DNA from 4 places in the Eubacterium ramulus genome. Region 4 is predicted to be linked to each of the others. Evidence: riboswitches for the same ligand, from Rfam matches in the RefSeq annotation. Region 4 holds a riboswitch; each other region holds the start of a gene.
What was found. A riboswitch is a leader RNA that binds a small molecule or an ion and turns the genes downstream of it on or off. The one in region 4 is predicted to bind cobalamin.
Positions count from the first base shown of each region.

Region 1: it holds a riboswitch for cobalamin, as region 4 does, so the genes downstream of both, ACIRUQ_RS12135 (TetR/AcrR family transcriptional regulator) here and ACIRUQ_RS11140 (sirohydrochlorin cobaltochelatase) in region 4, are expected to answer to the same signal.
Region 2: it holds a riboswitch for cobalamin, as region 4 does, so the genes downstream of both, ACIRUQ_RS09810 (cadherin-like beta sandwich domain-containing protein) here and ACIRUQ_RS11140 (sirohydrochlorin cobaltochelatase) in region 4, are expected to answer to the same signal.
Region 3: it holds a riboswitch for cobalamin, as region 4 does, so the genes downstream of both, ACIRUQ_RS09855 (bacterial Ig-like domain-containing protein) here and ACIRUQ_RS11140 (sirohydrochlorin cobaltochelatase) in region 4, are expected to answer to the same signal.

Region 1 is NZ_CP173382.1:2,581,009-2,584,161, forward strand. Features, by position in the region: gene ACIRUQ_RS12120 (SAM-dependent methyltransferase) at 1-259, opposite strand, end outside; gene ACIRUQ_RS12125 (hypothetical protein) at 354-773, opposite strand; gene ACIRUQ_RS12130 (cysteine-rich small domain-containing protein) at 893-1,174, opposite strand; gene ACIRUQ_RS12135 (TetR/AcrR family transcriptional regulator) at 1,292-1,897, opposite strand; cobalamin riboswitch at 2,036-2,244, opposite strand; gene ACIRUQ_RS12140 (NADP-dependent malic enzyme) at 2,489-3,153, opposite strand, start outside.
Region 2 is NZ_CP173382.1:2,087,954-2,091,106, forward strand. Features, by position in the region: gene ACIRUQ_RS09810 (cadherin-like beta sandwich domain-containing protein) at 1-1,564, opposite strand, end outside; cobalamin riboswitch at 1,832-2,010, opposite strand; gene dapF (diaminopimelate epimerase) at 2,143-3,003, opposite strand; gene ACIRUQ_RS09820 (ANTAR domain-containing response regulator) at 3,090-3,153, opposite strand, start outside.
Region 3 is NZ_CP173382.1:2,103,106-2,106,258, reverse strand. Features, by position in the region: gene ACIRUQ_RS09865 (cohesin domain-containing protein) at 1-131, shown strand, start outside; gene ACIRUQ_RS09860 (sugar phosphate nucleotidyltransferase) at 363-1,262, shown strand; cobalamin riboswitch at 1,528-1,711, shown strand; gene ACIRUQ_RS09855 (bacterial Ig-like domain-containing protein) at 1,874-3,153, shown strand, end outside.
Region 4 is NZ_CP173382.1:2,378,875-2,382,027, reverse strand. Features, by position in the region: gene ACIRUQ_RS11150 (hybrid sensor histidine kinase/response regulator) at 1-107, shown strand, start outside; gene ACIRUQ_RS11145 (DUF134 domain-containing protein) at 282-1,055, shown strand; cobalamin riboswitch at 1,264-1,470, shown strand; gene ACIRUQ_RS11140 (sirohydrochlorin cobaltochelatase) at 1,518-2,744, shown strand; gene ACIRUQ_RS11135 (hypothetical protein) at 2,896-3,153, shown strand, end outside.

The DNA.
Region 1 (3,153 bases), 200 kb from region 4:
TCGGATGAAGGACTTCCAATTGCCGAAATCCTTCCATCCAGCCCGCCACCTTTTCATACACTTCTTCCTCTGTCAGATTATAGTGCTGCACCTGTTTTTCCGTATAGGCACTTGCCTGAAACACCAACTGCTCCTTCAGCAGCACCGGACGGATTTCAATCTTTCTTACACTATCTTTTTTCCGCGGACCACTGATGATGATTTTTGCCAGATGTTGATCCATACAGTCCGCCAGTATCTCTTTCCATTCATTTATCATAATATATCTCTTTTCTATCGTTATTATCCATGGTATTCGCTACAAGAGTTTCTACTGTGCTAATTATAGGGTATCTTTTTGCGTCATACAAGCCCTAATACCATCTCCGACACCGATAATGCCTGCATCTTCTTCGATACATTTCCTGCATCAGCATCACCTGGATCAGATGAAAATAACGTTCCTCTACCTGAAGCCGTCCCTCCTCGTCTATATGATCCGGATTCAGCTCCCGGTATATTTTCCTGCAGAGCATTTCCAGCATCAGCCGGTCCGGATAACGATCATACATCATGCTGCCTTCATATTCCATCCGGTCACACTCCCGGTCTACCAGACTCTGAATCTGCCGCGCGTCCCTCGGATACAGTTCCTGCATCCGCCTGCAATCCTTCTCATATTCCGTCTCCTCAAATAGCGTATTCTGCATGGGATATGTCATATAAAAGGGCATTTTATCCCCAGTGTACGGATCCTGTTCCATCCATGAATATCTTTCCTGTCCGAAATTCATATTACACTCCAAAAGAAATCTATTTCTTATCACAACATATGCACAAAAAGAAAAATCTGTGTTCTTCCATCGAAAAACACAGACTCTTCATGTTTGTTTCACAAAAGAATTGAAAATAATCAGGCCTCCATACATCTTGGCTTTTTGCGGATCCGTTCTGCGATCAACAGATATTTGTTCATCACATGTGCATATCCTTCTCTGCAATGAGGAAGCGTGCAGTTGGAACAATTTTTAATACCATTTGGCAGATACTCAAAATTGCCTCCGCACTCATCGCCCAGCAGATACAGCGGACAATAACAGAACAGACAGTTAAAATCCTCATCTGCAACCCCTTTGTGACATGGGAAATACTCACATGCACGATTCTGAAAAAAATCAAATCCTTCTTTCTTCATAATAACCTCCTACATGATACTTAATAATGAAACTTATCTATTTTCCCACTCTTTTTCTATCAATTTAAATTCAAGTCAAACGAATCTGCTGCTTATACAAACCAGATCCGTCGCACGTTATTTTACTGCGGTTGCTTTCTGCTGAAATATCTGGGAAAAACTGTCCACATGACGATCCAGAATATCCACCACACTCTCCTTCTCCTCTGCTCCGTCATAAATACTGTAAAGCAGAAAAATCGGCCCGTAAAAGTCCAGTACAAGTTGTCGTGCCTTCTGGCTGTCTTTGGTCAGCTGCTCAAAAATCGGCTCCATATAAGACACCGGCCCTTTTGCCAGATATCTCTGATAGAGATTTGCCATCCGCGGATCGCGGTACTGCTCCAGCGTCAGCACTCTCCGGAAACAACTTGGGAATTCTTCGCTGGTCCAATAAGAAAATTGTTCCTTCGTATATGTCTTGATATCATCATAAGATACCTGTCTTTCACTTAGAAAATCCTCACCCTGTTGTTCCTCCGGCAGACCATACTCGGATGCTTTCTCGACAATGCTGTCCAGAATTTCCTGTTTACTCTTATAATGTTTGTACAATGCAGCTTTTGTCACTCCTAATTTTGCTGCAATGTCATTCATTGAGGTTCCGGTGTACCCATTCTGTGAAAAAAGCTGTAACGCTTCTTCCAGTATTCGTTCTTTCATTGGTTTTTCGTTTCGTTTCATACTTGCCCTCCTGACTAAAAATTCTTCTCCAGGAATTGAATTTTGCAAATAAAAACTGCGGCAAGCCATTTCAGACTGCCGCAGCCGATTTTCTGCAAAACATACATACTAAACCCATTCATTCCAATTCCGAAAATGAATAAGCATTTCCATTTAAGCAGGTCTCCTGACTTACATATCAACAGCGTCTCTGCATTGCCTTCTCAGGATTGTTCCCAATGACTGACTTTCGTCTCATGCAGCGCCTCCATGCATACAGTGGCGGTACCGTTCCGGATTCTGACCGGATTCACTATTCTTCACGTATTTCCGCTTCATTGCTTTGAACTGACTCATACCCACAGTTCTGTATCAATACAAAATACATGACACTTAAATGTTCTATTCAGATGCTTATAGTATACAGAATAGCTCATAAAAAGTCAATCCATGGTTGAAAAAAAGTTTCCGATTGGTTACTGTTACATCTGATGTTTTTCCAAAATACACAAAGAAGCCACCCTGACATGATAGTTGATGATATATTCAGAGTAGCTTCTTTTTAATTTTATTTTGGAGAGGGTTTGAAAGTTTTCACTTATTTTACTGTAATCAATGTTTTACACAAGCTTTTACAGCAGCACTGACAGCTTCTGCCACACGCTCATCGAAAGCTTCCGGCAAAATATTATCCTCGGAAAGATCTTCCTCTGCCACAAGTCCTGCCACCGCATTCGCTGCAATCAGCTTCATCTCATCTGTGATCTTTGTGGCCCGGCTTTCCAATGCACCTTTAAAGATCCCTGGAAAAACCACCACATTGTTTACCTGATTCGGGAAATCACTTCGTCCCGTTCCAACAACTCTTGCACCTGCCGCTTTTGCCACATCCGGCATAATTTCCGGTACCGGATTTGCCATGGCAAAAAGAATGGCATCTTTGTTCATACCTGCAACCATTTCTGCGGTCACAATGTTTGGTGCTGATACACCGACAAAGATATCCGCGCCTTTCAGTGCATCTGCCAGTGTACCCGTCCTATCTTCCAGATTCGTCACCTTCTGCATTTCTTTCTGCATCCAGTTCAGATTCGCAGAATGGCTGTTGATTATACCGTTAATATCACACATGGTGATCTCTGGAAAACCATAGAGCAACAGCAATTTTGTAATGGCAATACCTGCTGAACCTGCTCCGTTTACAACAATTTTACACTTCTCTTTCTGTTTTCCGACCACCTTTAGCGCATTAATGATACCTGCCAGCACCACAATCG
Region 2 (3,153 bases), 290 kb from region 4:
CGCCCATCTGGAAACCTACATAAATCCTTCCGTTCTCATAACGGATCGGGCTGTTGCAGGCACCGGTTCTTCCTTTATAACACCAGAGAGATTCCAGTGTGGAAGCGTTGAAGCACTGGATACCGCCGCCCAGCGGAACGAAGATCATTCCGTCTGCATAGGTAACCGGAATCAGGTTGAATCCTGCATTCATGAAACAGTCGCTGCTCTTTAAGACTTCACCTGTCTCTTTGTCCAGCATATATAATTTACCGCCGGACTGTGTATATACCTTGTTATCTACGATAACCGGTGTACTTCCGCTGGAAGGCGATACAGATGTACCCATCTGACGCTCCCATTTTACTTCGATACTTTCTTTTGTAATAGGAGTTTTTGCATTGATAACGGACTGATTGTTGGAGTCTGCACGGAATCCCGGATACTCTGCTTTCAGCTGTGGAAGTTTTTCACCTTCAGCGGCTTTGTCCAGTGTGATATCCAGTGTGGACGCTTCTGTCAGAGTGATCTTATCTGTTTTTCCCACATATCCTTCACAGGATGCAGTCCATGTATACTCTGTATTCGGAGCGAGATAGTATTTACCATTATCCTGATAAATACGCTCACCCTTGTCAGTATACAGACACACCTGTGCGTTTGCCGGCTCTACATTCACATCAAGAGTAGCGGATGCTGCTTTTGTGATCGTCAGTGTATATTCGTCTGCGCTTGCTGCGCCATTGTTTGGTTTGATCGTAACGACGTTCTCACCGTCTGCCACATCCAGCTTATATGTACCGTCTGCGGATGCTGTTCCGTTGAACAGAATCTCGGATTCCTCCGGATTCTGTAACTCTACCGGATCGATTGCTTTGATCGTTACATTTGATACATTGTCCAGTACCTGTGCTGTATAAGCAGTCTTTTTGGAAGAAAAAGACGGACTGATGGAAACTGCATTTCCGTTATGATCTGTCATGGACAGACCGGATAGTTTTGCAGATCGCACTACATGGATAACATACGTTTCAGTCACATCTCCCTTGGTTACTGTGAGACTCAGATCATTTCCTTTTCCGCTCACTCCCAGGAAGGCCTGGTCAAATCGCACATATACGTTACGTGCCGTATCTTCTTTTGTAAACTCTTTTCCATCCAGATCGATATACTTGAATGTATATTTCATGGACGGATCTTTGGAAGCTTCTGAATTCAGCACCGGCTTCATGGACAGATACGTTGCACTTGTATCTGCCGGAATAGTTACCTCGCCGTTTTCAAAAGCTTTTTCGCCGGAAATACCGGACACCAGGACACCACTCAGAAAATCATGTGTCTCTGAAACAGCCGTCGTATCTGTTTCTGTGGAAGCAACATCGGAAGTATACAGATCAGCATTCTGTCCTCCCTGTGCTTTTGTATTTTCATCTGAATCAATCTGTTGTGTTTCAGCATCTTCTGCCGAAACGGTCTGCTGTGTCGCAATCGCCGCATCGCTTACTGTGGTGGCTGCAGCGGGTACTACACAAGTGTTTACCGCAACAGCACAGCTCAGTAAGAGCGCAAGCCATCGTTTTCTCATATCTACGTTCCTCCTCCTTATTGCAGCGTGCTTCTGTCCATGCTTGGATTCTGCACGCAATTTGCCTGTTGCCTTTTAAACCGGTCCCCCTTCCGTATCATATTTAAAAAGCCAGGTATACCCCATCCGTTCACAGCTTTTCAGAAAAAAATGTTATGCTAATTCACGATCTCTGCGATACATTTTTTATAAAAAATCCAGATTTTCACCCCATTTTTCCTGATTTTTTGAAAAAAAATAAACATCCGTTTATGCCATCGGATATGTGTAGTATCTATACGCAATTGACTGTATTCTGACTAAGAGTTCATACCTACTTGCTGTCCCTTCCCAGTTTCCCAGTGGATCTGACAGTGTTCGTTCTCATTACAGCGGGGATAAGCCGTGCCGGAATCTAACCGGACTTCCAGAAAAATATCTATTTCACAACTGCATATTCCTGTATTCTTTTCTGTTTTTTATCATATCCTATGCACCATATTCTGTCAATGGATTTGCCGCTATTTTTCAGCAAAAAAACGATTTATCTGAACTTCCAAAAGTTATCTTTGGTATTTTTTCACAATTATAAACGCAATTTATCCAAACTTCCCATGGCAGATTTCCTCTGCCGGTCCTGTCAGATAAAGGTGCCCATGACGTCTGTCATATTGTACCAGAAGCTCTCCCCCGGTCATTCTTACCAGCACGGATGCACCGCATTTTTTCTGCCGCATGGCAGCTGCCACCGCTGCGCAGGCTCCGGTTCCACAAGCAAAGGTTTCACCGCAGCCCCGTTCCCAGACCCGCATCCACAGATGCTCTGCATCCTGTACCCAGACAACTTCCACATTCACCCCTTCCGGAAATATCTCCTCATTTCCAATAACGGTTCCTTCCTGTTTTAACGGGAACTGCATCATTGCTTCCCTACTTTCCACAAACAGTACACAGTGCGGATTTCCCATGGATACACAAACCGGCCGGAACAACAAAAAACGGGCAGATATGTGCTCCGGCACAAAATCCGGGGTTCCCATATCCACCCGAACTGAGCATATCCTGTCCGTTTCTTCCTTTTTTATCAGCTGCAGACGGTACAATCCTGCATCCGTCTCGATCAGCAGATTCACTTTTTCTGTTTTTCCATGATCATACACATATTTGCCCAGACAGCGGATGCCATTGCCGCACATTCTTGCCTGGCTTCCATCCGCATTGTACAGTTTCATCCGAAAATCTGCCTGTGGATGTCCCGCATTGCACACACAGATAACACCATCGGCTCCGATACCGCGGTGCCGGTCACAGAAATGTCTTACCAGCTCCGGCGACAGCTCACTTTCCTCACAGCAATGCTTTTCTGTTTCAAAGTCCTCTCTGCCGTTTTTCTGTCTGTGATCCGTATCATCAAGAATGATAAAATCATTTCCCAGACCATGCATTTTCACAAATTCCATGTGCATACTCCACATATCCTGTCTGGATATTATATGTATGACACTGCACATTTGTGCAATTTCTCTTTTTTACAACTTCAGACAAGTTACGAATCCAGCATACCGAGGATCATCTGTGCCGTCTCGGTAAAACTGGTTCCATTGTCCATA
Region 3 (3,153 bases), 280 kb from region 4:
GAAAAATGGTCAGAGGAAAAGGAACAACAAAAAATGGTTCCGCGCCAGTGGCGGTATTCGTCATTGTTGTGGTGGCAGCGGCAGTGGTTGGTATTACGGCCGGTGTGAAAATCTCCAAAAAACGGAAATAAAAACAGCATATCTTTGGACAGAAAAATGGATGTCTCCCGGGATTGGATGCCAGGGAGACATATTTTTGTGAAAAAACACGATTTTTAGCAGAATATGCATGAATATGCATGAAAAATGTTCAAATTATGATTGGAAACTAAGGTTATGCTTTACGAACCAGAGAAAAAATGTTACAATTCTGTTAAATACAGGAAAAAACAATTAGAAGATTTCAGGAAGGAAATAGCAGTATGAATACAACATTGGTTATTATGGCGGCAGGCATTGGCTCCAGATTCGGCGGTGGTGTGAAACAGCTGACTCCGGTTGGGCCGAATGGCGAGATTATTATTGATTATTCCATTCATGATGCACTGGAAGCAGGATTTAATAAAATCGTGTTTATCATCCGTAAAGATATCGAGAAAGATTTCAGAGAAGTGATCGGAGACCGTATCGAGAAAATTTGTGATGTGGAATATGTATTCCAGTCTCTGGATGATCTCCCGGAAGGATTTGAGAAACCGGCAGACCGCACAAAACCGTGGGGAACCGGTCAGGCAGTAAGATGCTGCAAAGGTGTGGTAAATGAGCCGTTTGCAGTGATCAATGCAGATGACTATTATGGAAAAGAAGCATTTGTAAAAGTGCATGATTATCTGGTAAACTGCGGCAATACCAAATATCAGTATTGCATGGCAGGATTTATTCTGGACAACACGCTCAGCGATAACGGAACCGTTACCCGTGGTGTATGTCAGGTCGATGATGAGGAGATGCTTCAGAAGATCGTTGAGACCAGCGGCATTGCCCGTGATACAGACGGTATTGTAAAAGATGAAAATGGCAGCGAGATTCCGGAAGGAACGCATGTATCTATGAATATGTGGGGCGTGACACCGGAGTTTCTTGATGTACTTGACAAAGGATTCGCAGAGTTTCTGGCAAATGTGGAGCCGGGCAACATCAAAGCAGAGTATCTGCTTCCGACCATCATCGGCGATATGCTTGCAAATGGTGAAGTAACGGTCAAAGTTCTGGAGACACAGGACAAGTGGTTTGGTGTAACCTATCAGGAAGACCGACAGACGGTAGTAGATGCATTTGCACAGCTGATCGCAGACGGCGTATATAAGACACCGCTGTTTTAAGCAATATAAAATGAAAAAAGAGAACTTCTGATCTTGGAAAACTGAGATTGGAGGTTCTTTTTCTTTTTGACAGGAAATTACATCGAATTTCTTGTCAAATAGAAAAAAATATTAAGAATTTTGTGTCAGAATGATTGATGTTGAAGCAATGGGTGTGCTATGATAAGAATAAATTCAAGTCGAACGCACGTGAGACTTGGTGCGTGATTCCGGTCAGCGAAAGCTGACATATTCTTCTCAGAATCACTGCACATCTAAAATTGCATAGGGAGCATATTACAACTGCGGAATGATAGAAATACAATCTAGGAAGTCCGGTCAGAATCCGGCACGGTTTATCTCCGCTGTAATAAGGACGAAAGTTGTCGATACCACTGGGAAACCGGGAAGGGACAATGAGTAGGTTGGAACTTTAAGTCAGAATACAGGCAGTTGCAGCTCAGTAGATAAATGTCCGAAAGCATATCGGGGGTTTATTTTTGTTCCTCAAAAAACGGATACAATCCGCAGGAAAGCGGTTTATATAGATAGTAAACAACAAATACTCGGAATCTTTAGAACTACAATGGGGGAGAAGGTTTTGGGGAGCCTACAGGAAAAAGGAGAAGAAAATGAAAAAACACAGCAAAAAAATTGTGTCGCTGATGCTTGCTCTGCTGATGGTGTTCAGTCTGTTACCGATGTCATCCATATCAGCACTGGCAGCAGGCAGCAACAGTCCTGTCGCAGTACAGGCGGATGATACAGTGACAGCAGCACCGGCACCGGTCTTTTATTCAGTCCTGACAGATCTCAGTCGTCAGTCGGCTACTTATTATGCCGATGACTCGGACAAAGTAGGTCAGCTGCGCGTACAGTTGAAGTACAATCCATCTGATTACAACAAGAATACATTGGCGATTTTATGGCAGGTGTCCGATGACGGAAGTACATTTACCGATGCTGAAGGCGCAGGAACTACAATGAGTGCCCCACTGGTCAGCACTTATGTACCGAAGGTCACGGTTGGTCAGACAAAGTATTATCGGGCTATTATAACAAACAAAGGTTTGCAGGAAAATATGACGCCAACAGTAGTTACTACTGCAATTGCCAAAATTTGTTATAAAACAGGAACACGTCCGCGCGTGGAGATTGACAAGGCAATGCTTCGTCAGTCGGATGGTACTTTAGTATCGGATGATTCATTAAGTAAAGTGACATTATGGGGTGTAAATGGTACTCTGCCGAAACGGATTACCAATATCGGATCATTTAGCGGCAACCTTGCGCAGATGCGGGATACGAACTGGGATACGGATACCTACCTGTTTCGTGGCTGGCAGATAGGTGACCGGTTTTTTGATGGAACCTGCCCGGAAACGGCTGCTGTTGCGGCTGGACCGAACGAAGTAAGTGCACTGAAAGGTTTTCTGACCGTGGCAGATTCTGACTGGCATTTTAAAATGTATCAGTCTCCATATCAGAATCGAAATACCTATTATCTGAATTATGAAGGTACGACATCACAGGATGGGGCATTGAAAGTATGCCATATTACACCTGTTTTTGAAAAAATGCCAGCGGTGGTTTACCAACTCAGTCTGGTTCAGACGACTGGTGGAACAGTCAGCCAGGTACGTGACGGAGGAGAGACACATACGCTGATCGCAGAAGCAGCATCCCTGTATAAGTTTGTGCGCTGGGAGCAGTCCGGTGATGGTGGCGAGACATGGATACCGGTCGAAGGTGATTCCAAGCTCCAGGTAACGCTTGATAAGGATATGACATATCGTGCGATTTTTGAAAGTCCTTACAAGATTGAAAACATGCAGGTGGCTGAATATGCATTACCATCTTCCGGGAACAACTGGTATGTGAATATGGCAGTAAATCTGGCAGATTCACTGCC
Region 4 (3,153 bases):
CGTTTGAAGAAGATAAGAAGATGGCTTTGGCAAGTGGCATGAATGATCATGTTGCAAAACCAATAGATATGAATGTATTATTGCCGACTATTATGAAATATATGTAAAGGAAGAAAGAAGGACACTGATTTTGGAAAATGCGTGGTATTTCAGAAATGTACTTGTCAGTACAAACTATAATAAGCTAAAAAACTATAATTGAAATGGGTATATGTCAGATATGTTATTGACATATGCCCGTAATTGCACTATTATATAAGAAAAGCAAAAAGGAGCAGTTTATGCCAAGACCAGTAAAATGCAGAAAAGTCTGCCATTTCCCGAATGTTCTGGAATTTTTTCCGACAGGTGATTATGAGAAAAAAACTCCCATTGTTCTGACAGTCGATGAGTATGAGACAATCCGTCTTTTGGACAAGAAAGGTTATAGTCAGGAGCAGTGTGCTGAATCTATGCAGATTGCAAGAACAACGGTTCAGCGAATTTACGAGATTGCCAGAAAGAAAATAGCAGATGCACTTATTGACGGACATCCACTCAGAATTGAAGGCGGGGATTTCAGAATCTGCGATGGTCAGGGAAGTAACTGTAATCTTGGAGGATGTTACAAGCAGGAACTTTATCAAAAATATGCAGTGGAAAAAGGAGAGAGTATAATGAGAATAGCAGTAACATATGAAAACGGACAGATTTTTCAGCACTTTGGACACACAGAGGCGTTTAAGATTTACGATGTAGAGGAAGGAAAAGTAGTATATTCAGAAGTAGTAGATACGAATGGAAGCGGACATGGTGCATTGGCGGGAGTTCTTAATGCATTGAATGCAGATGTTCTGATTTGTGGCGGAATCGGAGGCGGTGCACAGATTGCGTTAGCGGCAGCAGGAATTAAGCTTTTCGGAGGAGTTTCCGGAGATGCGGATAAGGCAGTGGAAGCTTTTATTAATGAAACACTGGATTATAATCCAAATGTTAAGTGTTCTCACCACGAGCACAGCCACGGGGAAGGACATACATGTGGCGAGCATGGATGTGGAAGCCACAGCTGTCATTAAGAAAAATTCTTGTGGTCAGGATCGACAGCAGAGGTGTAAGTCCGAAGTGTACAAGTATGTAGTTTGATGGAGAAAGTGTGCGTTCAGATATTGAAATCTTTTATCGGATATGTTAAGATATTTTTAAGTTCATAGAAAGAGATAAAAGGTGCCGGAAGTCGGCAGTTTTGTAAGAAAAATAATCCAACGCTGTTAACTACGATTGGAGCAGCAGAGGGTTATTTTTGGTTACAGGAAAAACGACGGATGGTTAAAAGGGAAACAGGTGTAAATCCTGTACGAATCCATCACTGTGATAAAGGAGTACCGATTCGAATACTGGTCACTGATGCGGATTAACAGATCTGTGTTGGGAAGGCGGAAGCGGTGCAATGATCTTTCAGTCAGGAAACCTGCCGGTTGTCTGGTATCGGGAGAACCGTACCCTGTGAAGAATAATAGATACTCAAAGGAGAAGAAGAGATGAAAAAGAGAATGATTGCCTTAGTGGCAGTATTCGCTATGGCAGTTGGAATGCTTGGCGGATGTGGAAACAACAACAGTGCAGATGCAGGAAAAGACAATGCAGTCAGTGCAGCAGGTGAGACAAGTGCAGCAGAGGAAGATTCCGATCAGGCGAAAGCGGATGAAGTAGCTGCATTGATCGATGCGATCTATGTACAGGAAAGAACAGACAAGACAGATGAGCAGTGTGAGGCTGCAAAAGCTGCATGGGATAAACTGACAGATGCTCAGAAAGAATTAGTAGAAGGTGAAAATGCTGATCCGGATTATTTCGGAAGAGATACAGGTGATGCGTCCAAAGATGATCCGCTGAATCAGGATGAGATTGGAGAAAATGAGATTCTTGTTGTAAGTTTTGGTACATCTTTCAATGACAGCCGTGTAGCAGACATCGGTGGTGTCGAGAAAGCAATTCAGGCAGCAAATCCTGATTGGTCTGTAAGAAGAGCATTCACGGCACAGATCATCATTAACCATGTACAGGCAAGAGATGGTGAAAAAATCGATAATGTAGATCAGGCACTTCAGAGAGCTATTGATAATGGTGTAAAGAACCTGGTTGTTCAGCCAACTCACTTAATGCATGGTGCTGAGTATGATGAACTGGTAGAGGCACTTGATAATTATAAAGATAAATTTGAATCTGTAACAGTTGCTGAACCGTTACTTGGTGAGGTAGGAGCAGATGCAACAGTTGTAAATGAAGACAAAGCAAAAGTAGCTGAGGATATTACAGCAGAAGCAGTAAAAGATGCCGGATATGATTCTCTGGAAGCAGTAAAAGCTGACAGTACAGCATTCGTATTTATGGGACATGGAACATCTCATACAGCAAAAGTAAGCTACAGCCAGATGGCTTCCCAGATGGCAGCACTTGGATACGATAACGTATTTGTCGGAACTGTAGAGGGTGAGCCGGAAGAGACAGCTTGTGAAGCAGTTATTGAAGCAGTAAAAGCAGCTGGATATAAAAATGTTATTTTAAGACCATTAATGGTTGTTGCTGGCGATCATGCAAACAATGATATGGCAGGCGATGATGATGATTCTTGGAAGAGTATGTTTACAGCAAGCGGAAACTTCGATAAAGTTGATACACAGATTGCCGGTTTAGGTGAGATTGAGGCTGTTCAGCAGATTTATGTGGATCATACAAAAGCAGCTATTGATTCTTTAGGTAAATAAGAGATACATAGCGTAGTAAAAAGTAAAAAATGATATCCAATCTCACAGCAGGAATGATTTTTTCGTTCCTGCTGTGAGTTGCGTATGGAAAAAATACAGTTAAGTTTTTGATATGTGGATATAGAAAAGTTGTTCACAGGAGAAAGGAAATATGAAAAGAAGAATTGCAGTATTAGCAGCAGTATTTGCACTGGCAGTTGGCATGCTTGGTGGTTGTGGAAATAATGCACAGCCGGCAGCAGACAGTACAAAAGCGGAAGAAAACAGCATGGATACGAGCGCGCAGGATGAAATTGTGAAGGATACTGCTGATGAAGCACAACAGCCTTCGGATGACGTACAGATACCGGCATTGGAAGATGGTATATACGATGCTGAATTTAATACAGACAGCAGCATGTTTCATGTT